Regions from separate parts of the Suilimivivens aceti genome, predicted to be linked through region 1. Evidence: a T-box and tRNA genes for the amino acid it is inferred to sense, from the RefSeq annotation. Region 1 holds a T-box; the other holds one or more tRNA genes.
What was found. A T-box is a leader RNA that pairs with one kind of tRNA and senses whether it is charged. The one in region 1 lies ahead of aspS (aspartate--tRNA ligase), so its partner is inferred to be a tRNA-Asp.

Region 1 (24,428 bases):
GTCTTATTGTCATAGGAGGGCAGAAAGTACAGCTCTTGAATATAGCTGCCTGGAACCTGCTCCAGCCATACGCTTTGCCAGATACCGCTCTGGGCTGTGTAGAAGATGCCGCCCCTTTCAAGACTCTGTTTTCCACGGGACTGCTGTGTCCTGTTCGTATCATCCCGCACGCGGACGGACAGATGATTTTCCCCATCAAGCAGAAAGTCTGTGATATCTGCAGTAAAGGGGAGATATCCGCCGGTATGATGGAGCACCTGCTTGTGGTTCAGCACAATATCAGCTTCGTAGTCAACAGCACCAAAATGGAGGAGAAGCCTGTATCCGGAAGGAAGGTGGCAGAAGTCCTCCGGGAGAAGCCTGTGATAGTAGAGATATTCACCGGGCTGCAGATTCCGTCTGACTCCGGAGAGGGAGCATTCCGGGGAAAAGGGAACAAGGATCTGCCCGTCAAAGGAGGTGGGCAGCATCCTGTTACCGGTAATAGCATAGTCCCAGAGACCGTTCAGGCTGAAATAGGAATCACGGACAAGCTGGGGACGGGGATATTCCTGCCAGGGCTTTTCTCTGTCCATGGTTTCAGAAAATACTGTGGAAAGCGGCGCAAGAACATCATCGGTGTGAGGCTTGATGATACTGCGGATTGCATCGGAAATATTCATAAAATCATCCTTTCCCTGCACAGCACCCTGAAGGCTGGCAGGCATCTGCTGATTAAAATGGTCTACTTACAGTATATGACAAATAGATAAAAGAAACAAAAAAAATCTTCCGCTGCCACGGAAGATTTTTGAGAAAGGGATAGACAAACGAACTCTTATTTCCGGATATTTTCTTCATAAAAGGCCCAGATCATACCAACAGCCATAATGATAATTGCAATAATGGAATATGCATCAATATTCATAATAAAACCTCCTGCTCATGGTCTTACCATAACAGGTCAGGGCAGCGGTTACAAGAAAATGTGGCGTTCCTTAACAGAAGCTTTACAGAAATGTCCGGTGATAGGACAAAGCCATGCTGACATACACTGGAATAACAGGAGTAGCAGGGATAATGGGGATTTGGTATGACGGATTATCAGAAAAAACTGGAGAAGAAAAAGAGGAAGCTGATCCTGATGGCAAAGTATGGGGTTCTTGTACTGACAGTGCTTGCCACAGTGAGAGGGATTGTGATAAATGCCAGACAGAGCTTTTTCACAAGCAGTACGGTGGATGGGAGGGAGCTTCCCATTTACTGTGTGGAAACGAAGGAGCCTGAGATTGCCCTGACCTTTGATGCTGCCTGGGGAAATGAGGATACAGCCAGAATACTGGAAATTTTAAAAAAGCATCAGGTACACGTGACGTTTTTCATGACAGGGGGATGGGTGGAAAGCTATCCGGACGATGTGAAGGCGATTCTGGCTGACGGGCATGATCTTGGAAACCACAGTGAAAATCATAAGAACATGAGCCAGCTTTCAGATGAGGAAAAGAAACAGGAGCTGATGACAGTCCATGAGAAGGTACGGACACTGACCGGTTATGAAATGTTCCTGTTCCGGCCACCCTACGGGGACTATGATAATGCCGTGGTGAAAACGGCTAAGGAATGTGGATATTATACGATACAATGGGATGTGGATTCCCTTGACTGGAAGGATTATGGCGTGGATTCGATCCTGAAGACGGTAACAGAGCATAAGCATCTGGGGAATGGATCAATTATTCTCTGCCATAATGGAGCAAAGTATACAGCGGATGCACTGGATACCCTGATCACGATGCTGCAGGAAAAGGGGTATACCTTTGTGCCATTGTCAGAACTGATCTACCGGGATCAGTATCATATGAACCATGAGGGGAGACAGATCAAAAATTAGGGGAGAGGGGATCAGCCCGGCAATAAATTCCTGCTTTATTTATTATGGTTACAGGTGACTGGTCTTTAGACTGGCAAGTGATGGGATATTTTTGTGAATTATTACTTCCGATGGCATAGCAATCCCCTGAAGAAGAACTAACAGAAAACCAGATAATCTGTTATAATTATAAAAACGAACTGATTGTGCTGCTGGAACAATGAAGTTAAAATGCCAATATGAGAATATATTTACAGGGAATAGAAGATAAATGAGGAACGGGGAATGAAGGAGAAAAATGTAAAACGGACTGTCTGGATCAGTGGGATACTGATTCTTTTATGTGTGATAGCAGTTTGTATATGTATGTTTTTGTTTTTATCATATATCAAGGGTTTTCGTGAGGTGGCAGATGCAGACAGCTATGATAAGTATTACGTGATGATCACCAAGGACAGGAAATCCTCTTTCTGGCAGTCTGTTTATCAGGGTGCTTATCAGAGGGGACTGGAAGAAAATGCCTATGTAGATCTTCTTGGAGAAAATCTGTCAGAGGATTATTCCAGAGAGGATCTGATGCGGATCGCGATTTCTTCAGGCGTGGATGGTATTTTTGTGGAATCGGATGAAAGTGGGGAGCTGACAGAGCTGATCGATGAAGCTGTAGACAGGGATATTCCTGTTGTAACGCTGTATGGTGACAATACCCACAGTAAACGGTGCAGCTTTGTTGGTGTAGGAAGCTATAATCTTGGCAGGGAATATGGCAGACAGGTGCTGAAGATTGCAGAGGAACAGAAGAAGGAGAAATCCGAAGAAAAGGGAGAAATACAGGTAGCTGTCCTTACAAATGCCTATACGATGAATTCTGGACAAAATATTATCTATTCTGGCATCCAGGATGCCATAGAACAGGAAAAGACGGGAGAAACAAAGTTCTCAGTTTCCTATATCACAGTAGATGATACCAATACCTTTTCTGTAGAGGAGTCTATCCGGGATATTTTTATGGAAGAGAGGCTGCCGGATATCATCATCTGTCTGAATGAGCTGAATACTACCTGTGTTTATCAGGCGGTGGTAGATTATAATCGGGTTGGACAGATTTCTATTTTGGGGTATTATGATTCGGATACTATTATCAATGCCATTGACAGGAATGTTGTCAATGCAACGATTTCCATAGATACGGAGCAGATGGGTGGATTTTGTGTAGATGCACTGACTGAATATTATTTGCTGGGAAACACCAGTCAGTATTTTACGGCAGATGTCACTTTGATCGATAAAAGTAATGTGGAACAGTATCTGGAGGGCGGTGATGAAGATGAAAATTAATCCGAAAAAGCTGTCACTTCAGGAGAAGATGAGCTGTGTTTTTATTCTGGCCAATATGCTGGTATTTTTGGTTACCCTGCTTTTATTTACTGGAATCAACAGTATGTCCCGGGAAATAGATATGGTTTATGAAGACAATATGCACCTGAACGAGCTATCGGATGCACTGACGTCAGTGCAGGATAGTATGACCGATTATCTGAATGCCAAGACCAGTGATTCCCTGGAGGAGTTTTACCGGAATGAACAGACCTATACTGAAATGGTGGAAGAGCTGAATGATGAGATCGCTGGTACTGCTTTTCTGAGGATGGAACGGAGTATCCGGTATATGTCCCAGGAATATCTGGATGTGGTAGGGCAGACGATCGAGGCTAAACGTGGACGGAATGTGGAGAAGTACAGGGTGCGTTATGAGAATGCCACGCAGATGTATGGCTATATTGATACCTATATCAACAGTCTGAACAATGAGCGGTTTCGGAATAACTCAGAGAATTACAGCAGGCTGTCTGACGCGTTCAGACGTTTTGAAACGATCAGCATCCTGGTGCTGACTGTTGTGATCGTGGGAAATGTGGTATTGATCATCCGGTTTACCGGTGGCATGATCAGGCCGCTTAAAGGCTTGGCAACATCGGCCGACGAGGTTGCCAGGGGAAATTTTGACGTGGAACTGATACCGGTTGCGGCTGAAGACGAGATCGGTATCGTGACCAAGGCCTTTAACCAGATGGTGGTCAGCATCAGACAGTATATTGAGAGACTGAGGCAGAGTATGGAGATCCAGCAGTCACTGAAGGAAAAGGAGCTGATGATGGAAGCACATCTGAAGGATGCGCAGCTGAAATATCTGCAGGCACAGATCAATCCGCATTTTCTGTTCAATACCCTGAATGCGGGTGCCCAGCTTGCCATGATGGAAGGAGCAGACCGCACCTACGATTATGTCCAGAATGTAGCAGAGTTTTTCAGATATAATGTAAAAAAGGGAAATGAAACGGTTACTGTAAGAGAGGAAATTGAACTTGTAGACAACTATATTTATATATTGAACGTTAGATTTTCGGGAGAAATCCATTATGAAAAGAAGATAGAGGAAAGCCTGCTTTCCATACAGATGCCGGGAATGATCCTGCAGCCTGTCGTAGAAAACTGCGTCAACCATGGAATACGGGAGATGGAAGGCAAAGGGAAGATCTGGCTGAAGGTTTATCAGGAAGAGGATGTTGTCTGTATTAGTGTGCGGGATAATGGAAAGGGGATCAGTCCGGAAAAGATAGAGAAGATTCTGAATGGTACTTACCGGGAGGAAAAACATGTGGGAGGTTCCAATGGGATCGGTATGGATAACGTTATCGCAAGACTTAAGCTATATTCAGAAATGGATGATGTGATGAGTATATACAGTGACGGAGAAAATCAGGGAACGGAGTTTGTTATATACCTGAAGAAAAAGGAAGAGGGGGAGCCTTATCATGTACAGGATCATGCTGGCTGATGATGAAGGGATTGTGATCGATTCACTGAAATTTATCATTGAAAAAGAATTTGGGGATCTCTGTGAGATCCAGTATGCCAAAACAGGAAGAAGTGTAATTGAGCTGGCGGAAAGCTTCCGGCCGGATATTGCGGTCATGGATATCCAGATGCCTGGTATCAATGGAATTGACGCAATAAGGGAAATCAAGAAGTCAAACAGCAGTACAGTGTTTATCGTGATGTCGGCCTACGATAAGTTCGACTATGCACAGGAGGCCATTTCACTTGGGGTTCTTGAATATATTACGAAGCCCATGGAGAGAAAGCGGATCCTGGCTGTCCTGAAAAAAGCTATGGAGATCATTGACAGGGAAAAGGAAAAGCGGAAAAGGGAGCTGCTGGTCAAGGAAAAGCTGGAAACGGTAGTTCCTATTATTGAGAGCGGGCTGATATCCAATATCCTTCTGCAGGAGCATTTTGAAGAGGATATAGAGAATTATAAGACGCTGCTTGGGATAGACAGCGGATATGCCTACATGGTGGCAGTTGTATGCGGGGATGAGCAGCAGGGGAATCATATGACCAATGCGGTAGGAAGCAGTGTCAGGATGCAGAATCATTATCAGGAGGTACGCACGATCCTGAAGGAATACTTTAACTGCTATGTAGGATCGGTAATGGCCAATAAGCTGGCAGTCCTGGTGCCCTATGAAAAGGAAGCCATGGATTATAATGAGCGTATCGAGCTGATCGAAAAGGCAAGGGAAGCAGTGCGGTATCTGAGAAAACGGACAGATATCAGCTTCAGGATCGGGTTTGGAAGTGTAGGTGAAATGCGGGATATGGCAGATTCCTATACGCAGGCACTACGGGTGCTGGTGGAATCAACAGGGAGCGTTGCCCATGTGGATGATCTCCCCATACGCTGTGAGTATGCTGGGGATTATCCTATTAAGCTGGAGAAGAGATTATTTGAAGAAATTGAGAATGGTGAAATAAATAATGCCACAGCTTCTGCCAAGAGCTTCTTTGACTGGATGATGGAAAGTGGGTCAGGGCTTATGGATATCCGGCTTAAGGTACTGGAATTTGTATTGTGGTCAGAACACATTGCCTATGAAAAGGGAGGTATGATCTATCAGCTGAATATCAGAAGTGATTATCTGCCGGGAATCATGAGCATAGAGGATCCGGAGAGACTGCGGCTCTGGTTTACGGATAAGATAGCAGAGGCCTGCAGAAATATCCAGAGTAAACGGTCAGAGAAATCCGGAAGTGTGATCGAAGAGGCCATGCGTTATATCAGGGAGAACTACAACAGGGATATTTCCCTTGATGAGGTATCAAGGGAGGTAAATATCAGTCCTTATTATTTCAGCAAGCTTTTTAAGGACAGTACAGAGCAGAATTTTATTGAATATCTGACTAATCTGAGGATGGATAAGGCTAAGGAGCTTTTACTCACGACAGATAGCTCCATGAAGGAGATCTGTTCTATGGTGGGCTATGCTGATCCTAATTATTTCAGCAGGACTTTTAAGAAAAATATAGGGGTAACGCCAACAGAATATAAGGAAAATAAGGGGGATACCGTAGGATGAAAAAGCATATCGGCAGCTTTCTTTTGATGCTCATACTGCTGATCACTATGGCAGGCTGTGGCAGTATGGAAAAGGAAATGACGGAGGGAGAAAAGGATAAGGAGGACAAGATCCAGATAGGACTGTGCTTTGATTCCTTCGTGATTGAAAGATGGCAGAGAGACAGGGATATTTTCGTATCTATGGCCAAGGAGCTTGGAGCGGAGGTAAATGTCCAGAATGCCAATGGAGATATTGAACAGCAGAGAAAACAGATCGATTACTTTATTGATAAGGGAATGGATGTGATCGCGATTATCTGTATTGATTCCAATACGCAGAGCGACTGCGTAAAGAAGGCGAAGGATGCCGGTATCAAGGTGATCGCCTATGACAGACTGATCCGGAATGCAGATGTGGATCTGTATATTTCCTTTGATAATGAAATGGTCGGTAACATGATGGGAGAAGCTCTTGTGGAAAAGGGAATCGATGGCGGCAAGGTGCTGATGCTTGGCGGATCAGCAACGGATAGTAATGTACCCCTTGTAGAAGATGGCTTCCGGAAGGTCATGGGGGCACACAATGTGACGATTCTGGACTCCATGCACGCAGAAGGGTGGAAGGCAGAGCTGGCATCAGCATACCTGGATGATCATATGGAGCTTGTGACGGAAACAGATGCCATTATGTGCGGTAATGATGACCTGGCAAGCAAGGTAGTACATAATCTTAAGGAAAAACGGATGGCAGGAGACATTCTTGTGGTAGGACAGGATGCGGATCTGGAGGCCTGTCAGCGTATAGTGGAGGGAACCCAGGTCATGACAGTATACAAGCCGGTAGAAAAGCTTGCCCAGAAGGCTGCAGAATGTGCAGTGAAGCTGGCAAAAGGAGAAGAACTGGAGGGAACCGTGTCAATGAATGACGGAACCTATGAGATCCCCTATATCGGACTGGAGCCGATCAGTGTGAATGAGGACAATATGAATGAGGTGATCATAGGGAGCGGCTTTCATCTGAAGGAGGATGTTTATTTAAATGTACCGGGGAAAATGCCGGAATAAGAGGGATGATATGCTGCGACGATAAAAACAGAACAGGATTAAATTTGGAAAAGGACTGTGACGAGCACAAAAAAATGCTAGCACAGTCCTTTTTGACACCATGAGGGAATCAAAAAAATACAGAAAGTCATAATTTTGTCCTGCTTCCTCTATGGTATGATCCTACTGTAAACAAAATCTACAAAGTAATAGGGAGGTAAAATTTCTATGAAGAAAAAATTACTGAGCGTACTTCTTACCACAGCAATGGTAGCTTCCATGCTGGTAGGATGCGGATCATCACAGGGGGCAGCAGAAAGTACGAGTACAAGCACAGATACGCAGGAGGCAGCACCGGCAGAGGATGCATCATCTGAGACCACTGATGCGGCAGCAGACACAGCAGCAGACACAGCAGCCGGCGGCGGAAAAGTTGGTGTGGCAATGCCTACCAAGGATCTTCAGAGATGGAATCAGGATGGCTCCAATATGGAAGCTCAGCTGAAGGAAGCCGGATATGAGGTAGATCTCCAGTATGCATCAAATGATATTCCGACCCAGGTATCTCAGATCGAGAACATGATCAACTCAGGCTGTGAGCTTCTGGTAATCGCTTCTATCGATGGTGATTCCCTTGGAACCGTTCTTGAGCAGGCAAAGGAAAAGAATATTCCGGTTATCGCTTATGACCGTCTGATCATGAACTCTGATGCTGTTACATATTATGCTACATTTGATAACTACATGGTAGGAACCAAGCAGGGTGAATACATCAAGGAAAAGCTTGATCTTGACAATGCAGACGGACCCTTCAATATTGAGCTTGTAACAGGTGATCCTGGTGATAACAATGCAAGATTCTTCTTCGGTGGTGCTATGGATGTGCTTCAGCCCTACATCGATGCAGGCAAGCTTGTTGTTAAGTCCGGTCAGACAGATTTCGAAACAGTTGCAACAGCAAACTGGTCAACAGAAACAGCACAGTCCAGAATGGATGCTATCATTTCTGCAAACTATGCAGATGGAACCAAGCTTGATGCAGTTCTCTGCTCCAATGACTCTACAGCACTTGGTGTTACCAACTCACTGGAAGCAAACTACACAGGTGAGTGGCCGATCATTACCGGTCAGGACTGTGATATCGCAAACGTAAAGAATATGATCGCTGGCAAACAGTCTATGTCTATCTTCAAGGATACACGTACACTGGCATCCAAGGTAGTAGAAATGGTAGATGCAGTTATGAAGGGCGGAGAGGCACCTGTTAACGATACAGAGACCTATGATAACGGTACTGGTGTAATTCCTTCTTACCTGTGCGAGCCTGTATTCGCAGATGCAAGCAACTACAAGGAGCTGCTTGTTGATTCCGGATACTACACAGAAGCTGATTTACAGTAAAATAATTGGCAGGATGATTATGGCAGGTGGGTTCTTGCCCGCCTGCCAGTTTTATATCGGAAAATGAAGGGAGTTGCCGGAGGCAGATTCCCGGGAGAAGGTATTTTAATTCTATAAATAATTTTATAAATTGATTAGATCATGCGGAAACAGTAAGACTTGGGAGGGATACAGTTGGCAAAAATATTACTGGAAATGAAAAATATTACCAAGACATTCCCTGGCGTAAAGGCGCTTGACAATGTAAATCTGCAAGTGGAGGAAGGTGAAATCCACGCACTGGTAGGAGAAAATGGTGCTGGAAAATCCACACTTATGAATGTACTGAGTGGAATATACCCTTATGGAACCTATGAAGGGGATATTATTTACGATGGTGAGGTCTGTAAATTCAATACCATTAAGGACAGTGAGGAAAAGGGGATTGTTATTATCCATCAGGAGCTGGCCCTGATTCCTTATATGACAATTGGGGAAAATATGTTCCTCGGAAATGAACGGGGACATAAATATAAAATTAACTGGAACGAGACCAATGCACGGGCGGCAGAACTGCTTAAGACGGTAGGACTCCATGAAGGTCCGCAGACATTGATCAAGGATATCGGAGTAGGAAAGCAGCAGCTGGTAGAAATCGCAAAGGCACTGGCCAAGAATGCAAAGCTGCTGATCCTGGATGAGCCTACTGCATCTTTAAATGAGACAGATTCCAAAGCACTTCTGGATCTGATGCTTCAGCTGAAGGAGCAGGGAATGACATCCATCATCATTTCCCATAAGCTGAATGAGGTTTCTTATGTGGCTGACAAGATCACAGTGATCCGGGACGGTTCTACGATAGAAACACTGGATAAGAAGGTGGATGAGATCTCAGAGGGACGGATCATTAAGGGAATGGTAGGACGTGAGATCTCCGACCGTTTCCCGAAGAGAGAGCCGCATATTGGTGATATCCGGATGGAGGTAAAGCACTGGAATGTATATCATCCGCTGTATTCAGAACGGAAGGTGGTGGATGATGTCAGCCTCAATGTGAGAAGGGGAGAGGTTGTAGGAATCTCAGGACTGATGGGCGCAGGAAGAACAGAGCTTGCCATGAGTCTGTTTGGAAAGAGCTATGGAGATAACATCAGTGGAGAATTATATATCAATGGAAAGGAAGTCCATCTGAACAACGTACAGGAAGCGATCAAGAACAAGCTTGCCTATGTTACGGAGGACAGAAAGGGAAATGGTCTGATCCTGAGCAACCCGATCAAGATCAATACCACACTTTCCAATCTGGATGCAGTCAGCAGCCATACTGTGATCGATAAGGATAAAGAATATAATGTGGCGGTTGACTACAAAGAAAAACTGAAAACAAAATGTCCGACGGTAGAACAGAATGTTGGAAACCTGAGCGGTGGCAATCAGCAGAAAGTACTTCTTGCAAAATGGATGTTTGCAGATCCTGATATTCTGATACTGGATGAACCGACAAGAGGAATTGACGTTGGTGCAAAATATGAGATCTATTGCATCATCAATCATCTGGTGGCAGAAGGAAAATCCGTCATTATGATTTCTTCAGAGCTTCCGGAGATTCTGGGCATGTGCGACAGGATCTATATTATGAACGAAGGGAAAATGGTTGGAGAGCTGGCAGGAAGTGAGGCAACACAGGAACTGATCATGTCTCATATTCTTGGCACAGCAGGAAAGGAGCAAACAGCATGAGTAAAATAAAATCTGTGGATTTTGTTAAAAAATATACAATGATAATCGTACTGATCATAGTAACAGCATTCTTTGCCTGGAGAACAGGAGGAGCAATTCTGCTGCCTATGAATGTCAGCAGTCTGATCTCCCAGAATGCCTATGTATTTATCCTGGCAACCGGTATGCTGCTCTGTATCCTGACAGGCGGTAACATTGATCTTTCTGTTGGTTCCGTTGTCTGCTTCGTCGGTGCGATCGGTGCCATGCTGATGGTAAACATGAAGATGAACATGTGGCTGGCTATCCTGATCATGTTTGTTGTAGGAACACTGATCGGTGCATTCCAGGGCTTCTGGATCGCCTATGTCAGGATCCCTCCCTTTATTGTAACACTGGCCGGCATGCTTGCCTTCCGTGGCCTAAGCAATGTTGTACTGGATGGTATGACAGTATCCATTAAGGACTGTACAACCTTTGTAAATCTGTTTGGCGGCGGTGCTGACTGCTACATACCGGATTTCTTCGGAAGTGGTTCCCTGAATATGACCTGTATCTTTGCCGGTGTTCTGGCAGCAGCGATCTATATTTTTATCCAGATCAAGGGAAGAATGGATAAGGTAAAGAAGGGCTATGAGGTAGAGGGTCTTACTTCTACTATCGTGAAAATGGTGATCATCACAGTTGTCATTCTCGCCTTTACCTACAGACTGGCACAGCATAAGGGTATTCCGAGCGTCCTGATCTGGGTACTGATCGTTATCATGGTGTATGGTTATATTACCTCCAATACAACAGTGGGACGTTACTTCTATGCAGTAGGAGGAAATGAGAAGGCGACAAAGCTTTCTGGTATCAATACAAATAAGGTTTATTTCCTGGCATATATGAACATGGGCTTTTTAGCAGCTCTTGCCGGAATGGTAACAATCGCACGTATGACATCCGCACAGCCCACTTATGGACAGAACTATGAAATGGATGCAATCGGCTCCTGCTTTATCGGCGGTGCCTCTGCATATGGCGGAACAGGAACAGTTCCCGGTGTTATTGTTGGTGCGGTGCTGATGGGTGTGATCAACCTTGGTATGTCTCTGATGGGTGTGGACCAGAATATGCAGAAGGTAGTAAAGGGGCTTGTACTTCTGGCAGCAGTTATCTTCGATGTAGTATCCAAACGTGGTGGAAAATTAATTGCCAAAAATTAATTTCTGCATATCTAATCAAAGAGGGCCGGGTGCATATGCACTTTATGGCCCTTTTTGGATATGAATACGGCAGCGATATTGCGCATATTTACAGGAGGAAATAATTGTGAGGAAAAGGGAAAAAAAGGAAAAGAAAATACGAAAAACGAGGAAAAAGCGGGGGATCGGACTGGAAATGAAGATCATGCTGCTGATTCTTCTGTTTGCAGCTGCAGCCTTTGGCTGTATTTTTATCCTGGTAAATAAGCTGCAGTCAATAACTAATGTCAGCAATGAGATCGTAACAAAGCAGGTGACAGAGCAGGAGCAGATATCTGAGCTTTCCAGAGAATTTACCTATATTAACGGGCAGGTACTGACGCACGTCATGACGACCAATAATGTGACCATGGAGGAGCTGAAGACAAAGATCCTGGCAGAAATGGAGCAGATGGATACACAGATGGATGCATTTTCAAAATGTCTTTCTGAAAATGACCAGAGAAGGGATGCGTTCCAGTCTGCGTACGATGTGTATGCGAAGTACAAGAGAACAGTAGAAAGTCTGCTGGAAACCAGTGCAGCGAACAAGACGCAGGCATATGTATCGGCTACCTCCAATCTGCCGATGTTTAACGAGAGTATAGAAGCCTGCATGGATGAAATGCTTGAGATCACGGAGACACAGATGGATATTGCCCATGCGGGCATGGAAGAGAGGGCAGAAAGTGTACCCGGAATTGTTGCGGTGGCGTCACTGATCCTTGCCCTGACAATGCTGCTGATCATGATCGGGATCAAGCTCTGGGTGATCAATCCTGTAAAGGGCGCTACAAAGCAGGTAGATGAACTGGTGGAAGGGATCCGGAATAATGAAGGGGATATCACCAGACGGATCCGGGTAAGGTCACGGGATGAAATTGGCAGACTTTCCATGGCGATCAATGATCTGGTTTCCCAGATGCAGGAAATTATCGAAGCACTCCAAAACGGATGCAGAAGGATGCAGGAGACACAGACAGGTATTTCCGCATGCGTGGAAAAGGTAAATGAAAGTGCGGCGAACACGACACAGAATCTGACAAGGCTTTCCGGAGGAATGGAAAAGGTATCCGGAGCCGTACAGGAGGTAAAGGAGGATACGCTGCTTCTTGGACAGACTGTGGAGGGAATGAAGCAGGTTGCAGAAGAAGGCAGCAGCTATGCGGCTGGTATTAAGGGAAAAGCAGGAGAAATGAAGGAGGTGGCTCTGGCAAGCAAGAAGGAGGCCACAAGTATGCTTTCCGAGATCAATGCGGCGGTGAACAGCTCGATCGAAAGCAGTCAGCAGATCCATAAGATAACCAAGCTGACAGGGGATATCCTCGGAATTGCCGGCACAACAAATCTGCTGGCACTGAATGCCTCCATAGAGGCAGCAAGAGCTGGAGAGGCAGGAAAGGGATTTGCTGTTGTAGCAGAGGAGATCAGAAATCTGGCGGACAGTTCAAGAGAATCGGCAAACCATATCAAGGAGATCAGCGACAGGGTAGTAGAGAGTGTACAGGAGCTTTCCGATAATGCGACAAGGCTGCTTAACTTTGTCAATACAAAGGTGCTTGCTGATTATGATACACTGGAGGATACAGGGAAAAATTATCATGAAGCGGCAGATCATGTAGATGAAATGATGTCAGATGTAAAAGAGCAGATCGGCAGGATACAGGAAAGTCTGCAGCATGTCAATACAGCAAATGACAGTATAGAAAAGACCGTAAATGACAGTAACGGAATGCTTTCTGTGGTTTGGGAAAATAATCACGGAATGGAAGAAGAAATGAAGGATATCTCTTCTTCCATTGAAGATATGTCAGGAGTAGTGGAACAGCTTCAGGACAGTATCCGGTGCTTTAAATGATGCCTGCAAACAGGGAGGCACCGATCACAGTCATGATACCGGAGACTACGATTGAAAGACTGCTGATGGCACCCTCTACCTCGCCAAGCTCCATTGCCTTGGCTGTGCCGATGGCGTGAGAGGCGCTGCCAAGTGCCACACCCTTTGCCACGGGTTCTGTGATACGGAAGATTTTTAAGATGGTTTCTCCGATCACATTACCAAGGACACCGGTGATGATGATGACAGCGGCAGTGATAGAAACGTAACCGCCCAGCTCTTCTGATATGCCGATACCGATGGCGGTAGTGATGGACTTGGGAAGCAGGGTTACATATTCCTCATGGGAAAGCCCAAAGAGCAGAACCAGTGCAAGGACACAGAGAAGGCTTGTAAGTACACCGGAGGCAATACCGGCCAAGATAGCCTTCCAGTTCTTTTTCAGCACAGCAAGCTGATCATACAGGGGAATTGCCAGAGCAACAGTAGCCGGTGTCAGCAGGTAGCTCAGATATTTGGCACCTTCATTGTAGGTGTTATAATCAATATGACACAGCAGCAGTACACCAATAGTGATCACGATGGAGATCAGCAGAGGGTTGAAAACACCGAGATGAAAGCGCTGCTTTAAAAGCATACCAATGCCGTAAGCAAGAAGGCTTACCACAACACCAAAAAAGACGGAGGTTTCAATGAATGTACTCATGAGTTGGAATCTCCTTTCTTTATGCTTTTTTTAGAATTGTTAATGATCTTTTGCGTGACAAGGCCGGAAACCGCCATTACAATAATGGTAGACACGATGATCACGATTATGTACGGAAGGAGTGACGGTTTTATGACTGACCAGGACTCCATCAGACCAACGGCAGCAGGAATGAACATGACAGGCATGATCTCGATCAGGAAGATGCCAGTTTCTCTTACTTCTTCTGCGGCGAATACCCTGAAATGCAGACAGAGCAGCATCAGTAGGATGCCATAAATGCTTGCAGGAACCGGCAGCGGGATCAGATAATGCAGGATCTCACCAAGGAAGGATACCAGCAGGATAATAACGAACTGTTTTAAGTACTTCACGGGATTAAACTCCTTTTTTCTTCATGATAGATTGGTATGGCGCCCAGGAGCTCCCGGTACACCAGCGATTATTGTAGCACCGGGATTTTGTACGGACAAGAGTGAATATCAACAAAAAGAAACAGATGCAGGAGGCAGGAAATGTCACAGGTAACCAAAAAGGCACTGGCAGCAGCACTAAAGGATCAGCTTCTGAAAAAGCCCCTTCATAAGATCACGATCAATGATATCACAGAGGAATGTGGGATCAACCGCATGACCTTTTATTATCATTTTAAGGATATTTATGACCTTGTGGAGTGGACCTGCGTGGAGGATGCCGTAAGAGCCCTGGAAGGGAATAAAACCTATGATACCTGGCAGCAGGGATTTTATAATATCTTTGAGGCGATATTACAGAATAAGCCATTTATTATGAATGTGTACCACTCTGTAAGCAGGGAGCAGGTAGAAAATTATCTGTATCATATGACATACGGACTGCTGATCGGTGTGGTGGAAGAGCGGGCTGAGGGACTTAACGTAGGAGAAGAGGAAAAGAAATTTATTGCGGACTTCTATAAATATGCATTTGTAGGGATCATGCTGAACTGGATCAAAAATGATATGAAGGAGGATCCGAGGGATATTATCGATAAGCTGAGTGTGCTCATAAGTGGTGATATCACAAGGGCACTGAAAAAATATGCGAGTTAAATGAATTTTTGTTGTACTCAAAAAATGTTTGTGCCATAATAGAGAAAATTGTGTGTAAGATTATTATGGGACAAATGATATGGAATACTTCGAAGAGAGTTTTTTTGTTGACGTAAGGGAAAAAATGTTCAGGCCTCTGGTGATTACCGGAGGCATTGCCAATCTGTGTGGCTTTATCTGCAATATTTTTCTGTATGGCATGACCGGACCGTCTGTTGTCTGTGGTCTCTGCTTTCTGACGATCGTGCTGATTGGGATCACCGGCTGTACCGGTGGAAGGGCTGATCTTGCAGGAGCGGGAATCGTTTTAATCATTTCCTGGTTTGAATTTCCTTTTTTATATTATGTATATGGAAGTACGATCCTTCCTTATTTTGTGATGGCGATGGTGGCAGTGGCAGTATTTCTGCCAAGAAGGCATCTATGGTTTTATTTTGCTGCCACACTTCTGATAGACAGTACTGTGGTTCTGGTATGCAGGGAAAGGGTGTACGGTATTGTGACGAGAGGTGCAGATAGTCTGGCACTTGCCATACTCTGTTCTCTTGTGATAGCATCCTTCAGTGTTTTCTGCGTACTGAAAGCACTGATCGAAAGATATGAATCACAGAAAACGGACATCCTGGAAATGGGGAAAAAACTGGAGCAGGCTGCCAACCATGATGGACTGACAGGGTTATACAACAGAAGATATCTGGTCAGGTATCTGACAGAGCTGATCCGGCATACAGAGAAGGAGTTCCTGATATCCCTGATCGATATTGATGACTTCAAGCATCTGAATGATACCTATGGGCATGCCTATGGAGACCAGGTGCTGACTGAGCTGGCAGGCTTTATGCAGGAGGAGATCGAGGGAAAGGGTATTGCTTCACGGTTTGGCGGAGAGGAATTTCTGCTCGTTTTTGAAGATGGAGATGTATCAGGAGCGTTTGAAAGTCTGTGCCGTATACAGGAAAGACTGAAGGCTTTCGGGCAGGAGTCAAAGGGGCAGGAGATCACCTTCAGCGGTGGTGTGGAGAGCCACCGGGAAGAGATGCCGCTTGATAAGCTGTTTACTGCAGTGGATGAAAAGCTGTATCAGGCAAAGAATAGTGGAAAAAGGCAGATCATCGGATAGAGTACAGGATAAGGATGGAGAGAAGCTATGAGTGAAAAAATAGAATTCTGGGATATTTATGACAGCAATAAGAAGCTGACAGGACATACTATGAAGCGGAATGACTGGATCCTTCAGGATGGGGAATATCATCTGACCGTACTTGGTGTTGTCAGAAGAAGGGACGGGAAATTCCTGATCACAAGAAGAGTCATGACTAAGGCATGGGCGCCTGGCTGGTGGGAGGTATCCGGTGGTGGTGTAATGGCCGGAGAAAGCTCAGAGGAAGCAGTGAAAAGAGAAGTACAGGAAGAAACCGGACTTGATGTGGAAAAGTTTGACAGAGAGTATCTGTTTACCTACCACAGGGAAAACCCGGGTAAGGGAGATAATTATTTTGTGGATGTGTACCGCTTTACCGGTGACTTTACAGAGGAAGATGTGACTCCGCAGCCGGAAGAGACCCTTGGCTTCAGACTGGCAACACCAGATGAAATCAGGGCTCTTGCAGCGGAGGGGATCTTCCTTCACTATGACAGTATCAGGGCAGCCTTCGAGGACTGAGGTTATTCTTTCTTTTTCTCCGGGATCCTTGCGACAAGTGCGGTGACGCCCATGATCAGAAGGATGGAAACGAAGATGCCAAGCAGGCCAAGACCTGCGATTTTCAGTGCGATAATAAGATTTGCCGTCATCATAAATCTCCTTTTCTTCTATAATATATGTGATGCTTACAGGTAAGCAGAAACCAGGGTGATCATCAGACCGCCTGCGATGGCAGATGCGATCTGACCGGAAACATTGGCACCGGCAGCATGCATGATCAGGATATTTTGAGGATTCTCAGAAAGAGCCAGCTTCTGTACTACTCTTGAGGACATGGGAAAGGCAGAAATGCCAGCCGCACCAACCATGGGATTGATCTTTTCCTTCAGGAACAGGTTCAGGAATTTGGCAAACAGGACACCGCCAATGGTATCGAAAATAAAGGCAAAGAGTCCGATCGCCATGATCAGCAGGGTATCGGTTCTGACGAAGCTTTCCGCCTGCATACTGAAGGAAATAGTGATGCCAAGAAACAGGGTGATCAGATTGGCAAGGGTATTCTGTGCAGTCTCGGACATGGTGCCAAGGACGCCGCATTCCCGGATCAGATTGCCGAACATGAGGAAGCCGACAAGGGAAACACTGGTCGGGGCGATGAGCCCGACAATAAACGTAACAACGATAGGAAACGCAATACGCACTCTTTTGGAAACGGATGAGGCCTGATAGTTCATGGTCATGGTCCGTTCTTTTTTGGTAGTGACAAGCCGGATGGCAAAGGGCTGGATGATAGGAACCAACGCCATATAGGAATAAGCAGCCACAGCAATGGCACCGATATAGTTAGAGTGCAGGATCTGCGAAACCAGTATGGAGGTAGGACCGTCAGCAGCACCGATAATAGAGATGGAGGCGGCATCCTTTAAGTCAAAGCCAAGGAGCGTAGCCAGGATCAGTGCAGCAAAAATACCGAACTGGGCAGCAGCACCATACAGGAACAGGGCTGGCTTTGAAAGAAGAGGTCCAAAGTCGATCATGGCACCAATACCGATAAAAAGAAGGATCGGCAGTGCTTCCGAAGCTTCAATCCCGATGTGGAACAGCCATTCTACAATGCCCTGTGTTTCACCAACACCGCTGACGACCTGATTCAGTGCGCTGCTGAAGGGAAGGTTGACCAGAATGGCACCAAATCCCATGGGAAGCAGGAGAGATGGTTCGTATTCTTTTTTGATGGCGAGATAAATCAGAAGCAGGCCGATCAGGTACATGACAAGCTGCTTCCAGGTGATGGCTAATAAGCCGGAAATCAGAAAATCCATAATAGTATCCTTTCTCTTGATCGTGATATTAAGGGGTTACCAGGGTATAAAAAAAGACCCTTATTACAGAGTGTTCCCTGTAATAAAAGTCTTACCATTTCAATTTCAGGCGGGTTGTCAAACCGTGATGACGCCTGGAAATCCACCGAAGTGCCGGCTACTCCCTTTTGTATGATGATATCATAACGGTTTCCTGTGGCTGTGTCAACAGTTTTTGAGAGTGCATTTTTCGTGGCATTTTTCCGGGGGATTAGAAATTGACAAAATGGCTATTCTACCTTATGATATAGGAAGCATAAAAGGAAACAATGAGAAAAGCGATGACGAAGAGAAGTAGTATGAGAATTCACTTCCAGAGAGCCGGCACAGGTGGGAGCCCGGCAGCAGAGCTCATATGAATAACACTTCCGAGCTGCAGACTGAAAGCCGTACCTGTTTTGCTGAGGGTGATTTCCAGAAGGCTGATATGATATTTTACAGGAACTCACAGAAAGTATTCAGAAGGGTTGGAGAGTAGGAACGCCGGCAGCTGGCCGTAATTCAGTTTAAGTGACTGCAGATGCAGTAAATCAGGTGGTACCGCGGATCATGATTCGTCCTGAATTGATGAACTTCAATTCGGGGTGTTTTTATTTTATGGCAGAAAGGCAGCCCGGTGAAGTGCTTATCCTGTTAAGCAGGGTCATGAAAAAGAAAAGAAAGAGGAGAAAGAAATGGAATTATCAACACTGTATCGTGAAAGAACACTGGACAGGCTTTCCGAAGATGATATCGGTAAGGTTCTGAAGGTAGCCGGCTGGGTAGAGAATATCCGTGACCATGGTGGTGTGTCCTTCATTGATTTAAGAGACATGTACGGCGTACTGCAGATCGTTATGAGGAATACCGACCTGCTGAAGGGAATCAGTAAGGAAGACTGTGTGACGATCACGGGAGAGGTAGAGAAGAGAGATGAGGAAACCTACAATCCAAAGATCCCTACAGGAACGATTGAACTGGAGGCACACTCTATCGAAATCCTCGGTAAGGTTTACAAGCCGCTGCCGTTTGAGATCGCAGCCTCCAAGGAGATCAGAGAGGACTTACGTCTGAAATACCGTTACCTTGACTTGAGAAACAGAAAGGTTTTGGATAACATGATCTTCCGTTCCGAGGTGATCGCATTCCTGCGCCAGAAGATGACGGAGATGGGATTTATGGAAATGCAGACCCCCATTCTGTGTGCTTCTTCTCCGGAAGGCGCAAGAGACTACATCGTTCCGTCAAGACATTACAAGGGTAAGTTCTATGCACTGCCTCAGGCACCCCAGCAGTATAAGCAGCTCCTGATGGTATCCGGAATTGATAAGTACTTCCAGATCGCACCCTGCTTCCGCGATGAGGATGCAAGAGCAGACCGTTCTCCCGGAGAATTCTACCAGCTTGATTTCGAGATGAGCTTTGCTACCCAGGAGGATGTATTCCGGGTAGGTGAGGAGGTTCTGACAGCCACCTTTGAAAAATTCGCACCGAAGGGCTTCCAGGTTACACAGGCACCTTATCCGGTTATCAGTTATAAACAGGCCATGCTGGAGTTCGGCTCCGATAAGCCTGATCTTCGGAACCCGCTGAGAATTATTGATTTGTCCGAATTCTTTGACCGCTGTACCTTCAAGCCGTTCCAGAACAAGACAGTAAGAGCTATTAAGATCCACGGACATCAGTCCAAGGGCTTCCATGAAAAGATGCTGAAGTTTGCTACCGGAATCGGCATGGGAGGACTTGGCTATCTGGAGGTACAGGAGGATCTGTCCTATAAAGGGCCGATCGACAAGTTTATCCCGGATGATATGAAGGTAGAGCTCCGTGAAAAAGCAGGGCTTGAAGCAGAAGATACCATCTTCTTTATCGCAGATAAGGAAGAGCGGGCAGCAGGCTATGCCGGACAGATCCGTAATGAGCTTGGTGCCAGACTGGACCTTTATGAGAAGAACGCATACCGTTTCTGCTTTGTCAATGACTTCCCGATGTTTGAGCTGGATGAGGAGACGAAGAAGATCGGATTTACCCATAATCCCTTCTCCATGCCGCAGGGAGGACTGGATGCACTTTTAAATAAGGATCCGCTGGAAATACTGGCATATCAGTACGATATTGTCTGCAATGGAGTAGAGCTTTCTTCCGGAGCAGTCCGTAACCACAGCATTGACATCATGGTCAAGGCCTTTGAGATCGCAGGCTATGATGAAGAAGTACTGAAGCAGAAGTTTGGAGCACTCTATCAGGCATTCCAGTTTGGTGCACCGCCGCATGCAGGCATGGCACCCGGGGTAGACCGGATGATCATGCTTCTGCGCAATGAGGAGAATATCCGGGAGATCATTGCCTTCCCGATGAGTGGTACAGCACAGGACCTGATGTGTGGGGCACCGAATGAGGTAACGGAGCAGCAGCTTCGCGAGGTTCATATTAAGGTAAGAGCGTAGGACTCAAAAGTGAGGAATCATAATGAAATCACGCAGTGATATAAAAATATTTATTGTAGGAGGAGGCGAGATTGGCCGTTCGCTTGCCGGACAGCTTTCCAGGGATGGATATGAACTGACCCTGATCGACAGAAACCAGGATGTGGTAAAGAGCCTGAGCAACAGCTTTGATATTATCTGCTTTGAAGGTAATGGCGCTTCCTATACCACACTGCAGGAGCTTTCCGCAGGCAAGGCAGATATCTGGATTGCCGTGACAGAGTCCGATGAACTGAATATACTAAGCTGTATGACAGCCCATATGATGGGAGCCAAGCATACCATTGCCCGTATCAGGGACGTGGATTATGCAAGGCAGAATCATTTTTACAAGGATAAGCTGGGGCTTTCCATGATCATTAACCCGGAGCTGGCAACGGCTCTGGAGATCTTCCGGCTGCTTCGTTTCCCGCTGGCAACCCGTGTGGAAACCTTTGCAAGAGGCAGAGCGGAGCTTGTCCAGATCAATGTCCGGAATGAAAGCCCGCTGATCGGCCATTCCCTGATCGAGATGAACCAGGATATGGGGATCAACCTGCTGATCTGTGCGATCGTCCGGGACGGGGAGGCCTTTGTGCCAAAAGGAAATACGGTGATCAGCAGAGGGGATATCCTGTATATGACAGGTGCTGCGGATGAATTCCGTAAATCCTTCAAAAAGATCAAGCTTCCGGTAAAGCCGCTGCAGTCCGTTATGATCGCAGGAGGCGGACGGATAGCTTATTATCTGGCAGAGGCAGTGCTGGAGCAGGGGGCGAAGGTAACCCTGATCGAGAAAAATAAGGTGATGGCAACAGAGCTTTCTGAAGCCGTGGAAGGGATCAACGTGGTATGCGATGATGCGCTTGCCTATTTTGATTCCATGTCCCAGTCGGATATCGAGAATACAGACGCATTTATTACGATCACAGATAATGATGAATATAATCTGGTGGCAGCCATGTATGGGGAGTCCCAGGGTATCAGCAAGGTGATTTCCAGGATCGCAGCCAAATCAAGGCTTAAGGTGCTGCCGGAGGGGAGCAAGATCTGTACGATCTCAAGAGAGGATGTTGCAGCGGATAGAATTCTTGGCTACAGCAGATCTCTTCTGAATGCAGAGGATAATGATGCGGTGGAATCTCTGTACCGTCTGATGGATGGCAGACTGGAGATCATCGAGTTTAAGGTGGATGACAGGGATCTGAACCTGAATACCCCACTGAAGGATCTGAGAATGAAACAGAATATGCTGATCGGCTGTATTATCCGTGATTTCCGGATCATCATTCCCAGGGGTGATGATGTGATCCTTCCAGGAGATACGGTACTGGTAGCTGTCATTGACAGACAGATCGCAAGACTGGAAGACATATTTGCTTCCTAGGAGCAGAGAAATGAATAAAAGAAAAATAGTCAGTTTTATTGGAAGAATCATATTGATTGAAGCGGCTCTCATGGTACTGCCGCTTCTTGTTGCCTTGTATTATGGAGATGGAGATGCATGGGTTTTTGCTGTTACGATCCTGGCGGCACTGATCCCAGGGGTACTTATGGCAAGAGTCAGGCAGTCGGACAGAAGACTCAGCAGCAGGGATGGATACTTTATCGTGGCGGCGACCTGGATCATCATTTCCCTGATCGGTGCCATGCCGCTGTATATGGCAGGGGGATTCCGTTCCTACTGGAGTGCCCTGTTTGAGATCGCATCCGGTTTCAGCACCACAGGCGCTTCTGTGCTGGCGCAGCCGGAGCTCCTTGGACATGGCGTTCTGTTCTGGAGAAGCTTTACCCATTGGATCGGTGGTATGGGTGTCCTGGTATTTGTAATGATGGTCATGCCTATGGAAAATGACAATTCCATGCATCTTGTACGTGCAGAGGTGCCGGGACCTACTGCAGGCAAGCTGGTGCCGAGAATGCGGACTACATCTATGATCCTGTATGGTATATATGCAGCCATGACGATGATACTGCTTGTTTTGCTCCTGCTTGGGGGAATGCCGTTATTTGATAGCTTCTGTATAGCCTTTGGAACAGCAGGAACCGGTGGATTTGCAGTGTCGTCAGCGGGCGTGGCCGGTTATCACAGTGCTTATATTGAGATCCTGCTTGGAATTTTTATGCTGTTATTTGGCGTAAACTTTAATGTATACCATCTTCTGCTTCTCGGCAAGGTAAAGGATGCACTGAAATCGGAAGAGGTAAAAGCTTATCTTGGAATTGTAATTACAGCCACTGTATTGATTTCTATCAATACCTTCAGCCGGGTGACAGGACTTGGAACAACAGTCAGGAATGCATTTTTTCAGGTGGCTAGTATTATGACCACATCCGGTTTTGCCACGGTGGACTTTAATTTCTGGCCTGAATTTTCCAAGCATACGCTTGTACTTCTAATGATTATCGGTGCCTGTGCCGGATCTACCGGAGGTGGCTTCAAGGTATCAAGACTGATCATCCTGTTAAAGGCCATGATGGCAGAGGTAAGGCATATCATTACGCCGAAGGCGATCAATCCCGTGAGGATTGATGGTAAGCCTATTGATAAGGAAACACTGAATTCCATCAGGATCTACGCAGCAGCTTATCTGATCCTGATCTGTCTGTTTACCTGGATCCTTTCCCTGGATGGCAAGGATCTGACGACCAATGTGACAGCAGTGCTGTCCTGCTTTAACAATATAGGACCGGGACTTGGCGGTGTAGGTCCCATGAATAACTTCGGGATTTACTCTGACTGGGCACAGGTACTGCTATCCCTTTGTATGCTGACAGGAAGACTTGAGATATTCCCTATGCTGCTTCTGTTTGGAAGATCCATGCATACCAGATAGAAAAGGCAGAAAAAAAGCCCATGGGATTGCTATTTTCCCGCAAATGTGCTATGATTTCTTTATTGTGATTATGTTATAAATTTAACAAATAAAAATAAGAGGTGTGAACAAATGAGCAAGAATTTTGATGATTTATTGTCCAAGGTGTCAGAGTGCAGTAAGAAGATTCTGTCCGTTGCAGTGGCACAGGATAAGGCTGTGCTGGAGGCAGTTAAGGCTGCAAAGGAGCGTGGTATTGCAGATGCGATTCTGGTTGGTAATGAAGCAGAGATCCGTGAGATCGGAGCCTCCCTTTCCATGAATATGGATGAATATGAAATCATCAATGAGCCTGATGTAGTAGAGGCTTCCTTAAAGGCAGTTTCTCTTGTACACGATGGCAGGGCAGATATGTATATGAAGGGTCTTCTGGATTCCAAGACTTTCTTAAAGAGCGTGCTGAACAAGGAAGTCGGGCTTCGTACCGGACAGCCTCTTTCCCATGTGTGTGTATTTGAGATTCCCGGGATCGACCGTCTGCTTTTCTTTACAGATGTTGCATTTATGCCTTACCCCACATTAGAGGATAAGAAGTTTATCATTAAGTATACTGTAGAGGTAGCAAAGGCCTGCGGCGTAGAGTGTCCGAAGGTAGCTCCCCTTGCAGCGGTAGAAGTAGTAAATCCCAAGATGCCTGTTACCGTAGAGGCGGCAGAGCTGACAAGAATGAACGAGGAAGGCGAGATCAAGGACTGTATCGTAGACGGACCGCTTTCTCTTGATATTGCCATTGACAGGGCAGCAGCAGAAGAAAAGGGAGCCATGGATCGTAAGATCACAGGCGATGCCGATATCCTTCTTTTCCCCGATATCCATGCAGGAAATCTGGTATATAAGGCAATCGTTCATCTTGTAAAGGTAAAGAATGG
Region 2 (6,750 bases), on a different contig from region 1:
GGCTGTGGGTATTTTCTGTTTGAACTCCGAAAGCTTTGCAGAACTCAAGGAGTCTAATGCCAAATTCAGTATGTCACCAACTATGAGGAAAACATCTTTTAGAGAAAGGTCAAAATTCAAATGGTTCGGCAGGGAAGATAAACGGTGTCCTTTTGCGATGCCGCTTCCAAAAGATTACAGCTTCGTCCCTTAACGAAGACTTTAAGTTAAATCTGTTATACTGTAGCAGTCCCCTCAAAAATACAGACAGGAGAAAAATTGACCATATGATGAAAAAAAGATATTTCGCTATCCCTATTCTTGCAATCGCACTGCATTTTTTGCTGTCCAATCTGTTGTATTTCCTTGTGGAAAGGCTCGTTTTGGATGTTTTTCATATCCCACCGCAGCAATTTATGAAATACTCATATTGGGGCGAGATTTTGATCTACTCTGTTCTTATCCTCGTGTTCTTCATGCTCTATAAACTGCTTTGGAGGAAAGAGGTAAGCGAACTGCACACAATGACAAATTTTAAAGACGTGCTCGGCAGTCTGGTCGTGGGATTTGGCATTTGCGGAATCTCCGGTCTTTGGATCATGCTGGCAGAACAGTTTCCCTCGCTTCAAAAAAGCGTTGAGGCAATGAATGCCGGTGCTGAAAATATTGCCGGTGGAAATGCATTTGGAACATTTATGATCGCGGTGATTGCTGCACCTGTTGTAGAAGAAATTCTATTCCGCGGCATTGTGCTTCGTTCCATGCGAAAATTCAGTCCCGCTTGGGCCTCGATTCTAATATCATCTGTACTCTTCGGTGTTTATCACCTGAATATCGTGCAGGCTATCTATGCCACCCTTATGGGCATTGCCGCGGGAATCCTTTACGAGAAGAAAAGGAACCTGCTGTTTCCTATCCTCGTGCATTTTGCAAACAACCTCATTACTATGCTGCAGGGCTTTGCACCATCCGAAGTGAATGAACTGATCAGCATTTTTATTCTGATCATGATCGCTCCGGCAGGGTATATCGTCTGCCGCTCACTCCGACAGGACAAAAGAGCAGATAGTATGTAAGGGGTTTATACAATGTATAAAGCATACAGCGGCACAGAGCAAACTCTCTGTGCCGCTGTTTTTTAATCTCCTTCGTAATAGAGCCGCATGGGAAAAGGAACCGGGCACAGTAAGCAGGTACACACGGCCGGTCCCAAAGCCCCCGGAGATATCCAATGACCGCAGGCCTTGTGTATGAGGAACACACCCCCTGTGGTCAACATGTCCAGGATGACTATCCATTATGACTGCAAAAAGCAGAAGCCACATCGGCAGATCAAAAACATCTTTGCAGATACTCGATCACGCGCTCTCTTGTCTGCTGTTATGGCAGTCTCCTATGCACTGTGCGGTTCATTATATCCTCACATATGTCCTCGGAACAGGGATCGCACACATATTCGCGAAGCTTTCCGCAGTAGAGCAGTGTGTGCGGCATTCTAAGGAACTGCATCGGCTGTATGATAGAGGAACGTAACTGTTCCGTGCCGTCAACCCGACTTTTTGTGAGAAGCTCTCCGACAAACTCTGAGCAGTAATAGCAGCTCTCCTGCTTCCAGACAATATGGAATGCGTGTTGTTCTTCTGTGACACTCACGCTCAAAACCATCACTTTGGTTTCGGAAAAACGCTTGAAGGTACCGGTACGGAGCGACTCTATCACGAAGCCGCCCGCAGCCAACAGGCAAGGGGATGAAAAGATCAGTCGCCCTGCGATTCGCAAAGCGGCTGATCCATTGCTCTTACGCTGTATTTGCATTACAGTTCCATTTTCGGTGCGTAATCCGCGGCAACTTCTTCTCGGACATCGTCCTCGGTGGTATCGAGCTGCCGTGGCGCCTGCGTCATCGCAAGCTCCTGCAGATGACCAATCCGGCGCCGCACGCTTTCCGTGATCGCATGGATACGTCCCTCATCGATATAGTCGGCAGCTTCCTCACAAGACAGTACGCCGGAGATCAGCTCGTCTACATCGGAGAGGCGATCAAAGTCGATCCAATCAAAATCGGTCACCAGCTTCAGCTGCTCGGCGTGGTGGTTTTTGAAGGGCTTGCAGACCACATCCTTTTCCGAGCGCATCTGACCGGGCATCTTATCATAGCCAAGGGAGGAGCCGCTGTCATAGATCGGAGCCATACCGAGCCATTCTAGCGTTTCCGCGTTTCGCAGTGCCCCAAAGTTATTGAAGTGGCGATCCTCGTTTGCAATAATATAGTCCAGCACCAGCATCCGGTCTAAAAACGGCGTAATGTTCCCGATGCCGAGCAGCTCGCAGCACTCCAATAGATGCCGGTATCGGGAGGTGCTGTTCTTCTGCTTTTTCGCCTGCAGCAGCCTCCACGCCGGGATCAACTCCGTATTCTCCGTAACAAAATCCTCACAGACCGAGTAGGGTGCATCCTTACTCCAGATGACTGTATACGATACATGAGGAATGCCGAGCCGCTCCATGATGCCGGAGGCGATTGCCTCGTTGAACGGCTGCTGACGGAACGGGTTGCTGCCGCCCTTGATCAGGCACCGCTTCCCATCGATGATCTTCCACCGCTTTTTCAGATTGCCGTCCGATGTACTGTCGGGGGAGCTGAAATTGAGCGTGTCCTTCTTCTTTCGTTCTCCGAACAGCACATCTCCAATGTCCTCCGAGAAATCATTTTGGAAAAAGTTGATGTCCTCCCACCGAAGCTCCGCGCCTTCCGGGCAGATCCAGTACTGATCCGATAGGCTCAGCCCGTAGCAGCGGACGAGCAGTATTTTGGTGTCTGCCACCCCCAACGATTCCAGTGCTTCCGGCACACCGCTACGGCTTGCCGGAATAGAGCGATCCCGCCACCAGTCGTTAAACGCCGCACGGTCGGCGATTTCGTTTCGCACAGGAATGCCGATAGGCAGATGCTCCGGTGCGTAGACACTGCCAATTTTTTGTATAAAGCCGGTCACATCGTCCAGCTCGAGCTCTGCCACGGGGGTTCGTTTATGCATAAAGGTGCATTTCATACCTGTCGCCTCATTTCGTCTGCTTTTCTGTGATTTCAATATGCGCAGCTGCGCCAGCAGTTCCTTGCGCTTTTCGATTTTATCTGCCAGCGGCGCGATCTCACTGTCGTGCAGATAGCGGCTCTGCTTGACGCCGTTTTCCGACCACTGGTGATAGTAATAGACCTTTCCGCCGATGGTTTTTTTGGAAAGATACCCCTTCGGCAGTCCGGCGATCTGCTCTGTCAGTTCCGTGATGCGCCTTAGCTGCTCCCTATTATCCATGTCTGTCACCTCATCTTTCAAGGATATTATACCCCGACTTAACCCCCTGTTGTCAACGCTGTGCTTCATAAAAGCGCGGCGGCGATCCGCGACATGATAAACTCCACGCAGGGTATCGCCACGCTGTTACCGAGGGCTTTGTAGCGGGCGGAGTCCGATGCGTTTGGGATGTCCGTCCAGCCGTCCGGGAATCCATCACGCTGCCGCCCTGGTCGTTGAGGCATAAAACAGACGGCATGGGATAGTCGCCACACCGTATTCCGGGTGGCTGGGGTTACTGAGAACTGCTTGACCGGCCTTTGCCATGTTGTATTACATTGTCTGCTCCTGCGAGGCTCGTTCCAATGCGTCCTCCTGCTGACGGACGCGCTCGTCCAGATCCGGCACACATATCTCAATCTGTTGCTGGACGCTGTGGATCAGCTCCACCTTCTTATCCGTAAGCTCAAAGAAGTCCTCATTCACAGAGTTGGTGCAGCATCGGTAAATCTCAGTCAGCTGCTCCGGGCTGAAAAGCTGCTCCTTTTGGATAAGCCCAGAGCGTGCGGTGAAATCCTGCTTGGCAGCATCGTAGTTCTCCATGAAGTAGTGCCCGTGTACCACGCCTGTGCGGTCATAGTCCCAATCCCATGTGACGAATTGAACGCCGTATTTGCTCGAAGCACCTGCCAGCACCGTGCCGCCAAAGTCAGCGAGGTTGCGGTAGTCGCCATCCAGCCCGCTGGCTTTGAGTTGCGGGGCGGCTTCCATCGCGGTCATATACTCCAGCGCCTTTTAGAAATTGAAAAAGGGCTCCGCTTTTTCGGCCCGTCAAAACCGACAAAACGACACCCAAATATTTGTGATTCTCTTTCTGCGATGATGCCGCTTTTTTGGAGAAAAAAGTCCTCTCTAAAAGGGCACTGGAGGTTGGAAACTGTCCAAGACATGAGATCCTCCAGTTCAAATCCGGTCAGTTGCTCCGAAACCTCCATAAAAATCTATGGTTCAAAAGAAGAAATCCGGGCTCGAAACAGCCCAGAAACGGTTGATGCGCCTGACTTTGCGCCAGACGCATCTATACCGGTAACTCTTTATACTGCTGGTGGCCGGACTTGAACCGGCACGGGATTGCTCCCGAGGGATTTTAAGTCCCTTGCGTCTGCCTATTCCGCCACACCAGCATAATCAATATAAAATTGATTCGTGGGACCTATAGGGCTCGAACCTATGACCCTCTGCTTGTAAGGCAGATGCTCTCCCAGCTGAGCTAAGATCCCATATTATAATTCACTGAGGAAAATCCTCTGTAAGCGACCCGGATGGGGTTCGAACCCACGACCTCCGCCGTGACAGGGCGGCGCTCTAACCAGCTGAGCCACCAGGCCATATCGCATTTAAAACCTGTTATATAAAATAAAATGGACCTTCGGGGACTCGAACCCAGGACCGACCGGTTATGAGCCGGTTGCTCTAACCAACTGAGCTAAAGGTCCGTATACCCTTACGGGTCTACAATAAAAACTATCTGAATGACTCCAACGGGAATCGAACCCGTGTTACCGCCGTGAAAGGGCGATGTCTTAACCGCTTGACCATGGAGCCTTCTTTTCCTTTTTTAAACAGCTCCGCTGTTTCCTTAAGGCTTCACACCTTAAACTCCCCGAGTAGGGCTCGAACCTACAACAACTCGGTTAACAGCCGAGTGCTCTACCATTGAGCTATCGAGGATTACTCTAAAAGGTTTTCATACCTTCAAAACCGAACATCAAATCTCATATCTTTCCGCAATTCCTGGATAAGCCCTCGACCGATTAGTACTTATCAGCTGAATGCATTACTGCACTTACACCTTAAGCCTATCTACCTCATACTCTCTAAGGGGTCTTACTGACTTCTGTCATGGGATATCTCATCTTGAGGGGGGCTTCACGCTTAGATGCCTTCAGCGTTTATCCCTGCCGGACTTGGCTACCCTGCCATGGCTCTGGCAAGCCAACAGGTACACCAGCGGTCCGTCCATCCCGGTCCTCTCGTACTAAGGACAGCTCCTCTTAAATATCCTCCGCCTGCGCCGGATAGGGACCGAACTGTCTCACGACGTTCTGAACCCAGCTCGCGTACCGCTTTAATGGGCGAACAGCCCAACCCTTGGGACCTGCTACAGCCCCAGGATGCGATGAGCCGACATCGAGGTGCCAAACCACTCCGTCGATGTGAACTCTTGGGAGTGATCAGCCTGTTATCCCCAGGGTAGCTTTTATCCGTTGAGCGATGGCATTCCCACTTAATACCACCGGATCACTAAGTCCTAGTTTCCTACCTGCTCCACCCGTCGGTGTCGCAGTCAAGCTCCCTTCTGCCTTTGCACTCTTCGAATGGTTTCCAACCATTCTGAGGGAACCTTTGAGCGCCTCCGATACCCTTTCGGAGGCGACCGCCCCAGTCAAACTCCCCGCCAGACATTGTCCCCCGCCAGGTTTCACTGGCGCAGGTTAGAAATCCAATACTCAAAGGGTGGTATCCCAACAGCGGCTCCGCAGCAACTGGCGTCACTGCTTCTTAGCCTCCCACCTATCCTGTACATTCAGCATCGAATCCCAGTATCAAGCTGGAGTAAAGCTCCATGGGGTCTTTCCGTCCTGGCGCAGGTAACCAGCATCTTCACTGGTACTTCAATTTCACCGGGTGCATTGTCGAGACAGCGCTCAAATCATTACGCCTTTCGTGCGGGTCGGAACTTACCCGACAAGGAATTTCGCTACCTTAGGACCGTTATAGTTACGGCCGCCGTTTACTGGGGCTTGAATTCGGAGCTTCGTTTCCTGACTCCTCCTCTTAACCTTCCAGCACCGGGCAGGCGTCAGCCCATATACCTCACCTTTCGGTTTTGCATAGACCTGTGTTTTTGCTAAACAGTTGCTTGAGCCTATTCTCTGCGGCCTGCTCTCGCAGGCACCCCTTCTCCCGAAGTTACGGGGTCATTTTGCCGAGTTCCTTAACAATGCTTCTCCCGCCGGCCTTAGGATTCTCTCCTCATCCACCTGTGTCGGTTTACGGTACGGGTACGCAGCAAACAATAGCGGCTTTTCTTGGCACATGTCCCATCCTCTTCCCTACTTTAGTTCGGTCCCCGTCACATGTTTGGATTGCCATGCGGTTTTTCCTTCATGACTCCTCCCATGCTTGGGCCGGGCTCTCCTTTCCCGGCTCGGATTTCACACATGCGTCCCCACAGTTCTGTTACTACGCAGTACAGGAATCTCCACCTGTTGTCCATCGGCTACGCATCTCTGCCTCGCCTTAGGCCCCGACTTACCCGGGGCAGATCAGCTTTACCCCGGAATCCTTGGATATTCGGCCTGGAGGATTCCCACCTCCATCTCGCTACTCATTCCGGCATTCTCTCTTCTTAATGCTCCACTGCTCCTTCCGGTACAGCTTCGCCGCATTAACAATGCTCCTCTACCAATCA

Region 2: it encodes a tRNA-Asp, which carries the amino acid that the T-box ahead of aspS (aspartate--tRNA ligase) is inferred to sense. The anticodon was not compared.

The regions. Positions count from the first base shown of each region.
Region 1 covers NZ_JAOQKJ010000001.1:21,195-45,622, reverse strand. Annotated here, with positions in the region: gene OCV77_RS00195 (glycoside hydrolase family 2 protein) at 1-662, opposite strand, end outside; gene OCV77_RS00190 (polysaccharide deacetylase family protein) at 1,073-1,870, shown strand; gene OCV77_RS00185 (substrate-binding domain-containing protein) at 2,135-3,187, shown strand; gene OCV77_RS00180 (sensor histidine kinase) at 3,171-4,688, shown strand; gene OCV77_RS00175 (helix-turn-helix domain-containing protein) at 4,666-6,270, shown strand; gene OCV77_RS00170 (sugar ABC transporter substrate-binding protein) at 6,267-7,316, shown strand; gene chvE (multiple monosaccharide ABC transporter substrate-binding protein) at 7,524-8,696, shown strand; gene mmsA (multiple monosaccharide ABC transporter ATP-binding protein) at 8,871-10,415, shown strand; gene mmsB (multiple monosaccharide ABC transporter permease) at 10,412-11,602, shown strand; gene OCV77_RS00150 (methyl-accepting chemotaxis protein) at 11,709-13,478, shown strand; gene OCV77_RS00145 (LrgB family protein) at 13,471-14,163, opposite strand; gene OCV77_RS00140 (CidA/LrgA family protein) at 14,160-14,537, opposite strand; gene OCV77_RS00135 (TetR/AcrR family transcriptional regulator) at 14,679-15,233, shown strand; gene OCV77_RS00130 (GGDEF domain-containing protein) at 15,313-16,353, shown strand; gene OCV77_RS00125 (NUDIX hydrolase) at 16,393-16,896, shown strand; gene OCV77_RS00120 (hypothetical protein) at 16,899-17,027, opposite strand; gene OCV77_RS00115 (sodium ion-translocating decarboxylase subunit beta) at 17,064-18,200, opposite strand; T-box leader at 18,512-18,804, shown strand; gene aspS (aspartate--tRNA ligase) at 18,914-20,665, shown strand; gene trkA (Trk system potassium transporter TrkA) at 20,688-22,070, shown strand; gene OCV77_RS00100 (TrkH family potassium uptake protein) at 22,081-23,520, shown strand; gene ptb (phosphate butyryltransferase) at 23,632-24,428, shown strand, end outside.
Region 2 covers NZ_JAOQKJ010000003.1:293,544-300,293, forward strand. Annotated here, with positions in the region: gene OCV77_RS04945 (CPBP family intramembrane glutamic endopeptidase) at 267-1,055, shown strand; gene OCV77_RS04950 (DUF6788 family protein) at 1,794-3,296, opposite strand; partial or broken gene OCV77_RS16630 (DNA cytosine methyltransferase) at 3,362-3,490, opposite strand; gene OCV77_RS04960 (hypothetical protein) at 3,609-4,055, opposite strand; tRNA gene OCV77_RS04965 (tRNA-Leu) at 4,376-4,459, opposite strand; tRNA gene OCV77_RS04970 (tRNA-Val) at 4,483-4,555, opposite strand; tRNA gene OCV77_RS04975 (tRNA-Asp) at 4,590-4,663, opposite strand; tRNA gene OCV77_RS04980 (tRNA-Ile) at 4,698-4,771, opposite strand; tRNA gene OCV77_RS04985 (tRNA-Glu) at 4,809-4,880, opposite strand; tRNA gene OCV77_RS04990 (tRNA-Asn) at 4,935-5,006, opposite strand; rRNA gene OCV77_RS04995 (23S ribosomal RNA) at 5,070-6,750, opposite strand, start outside.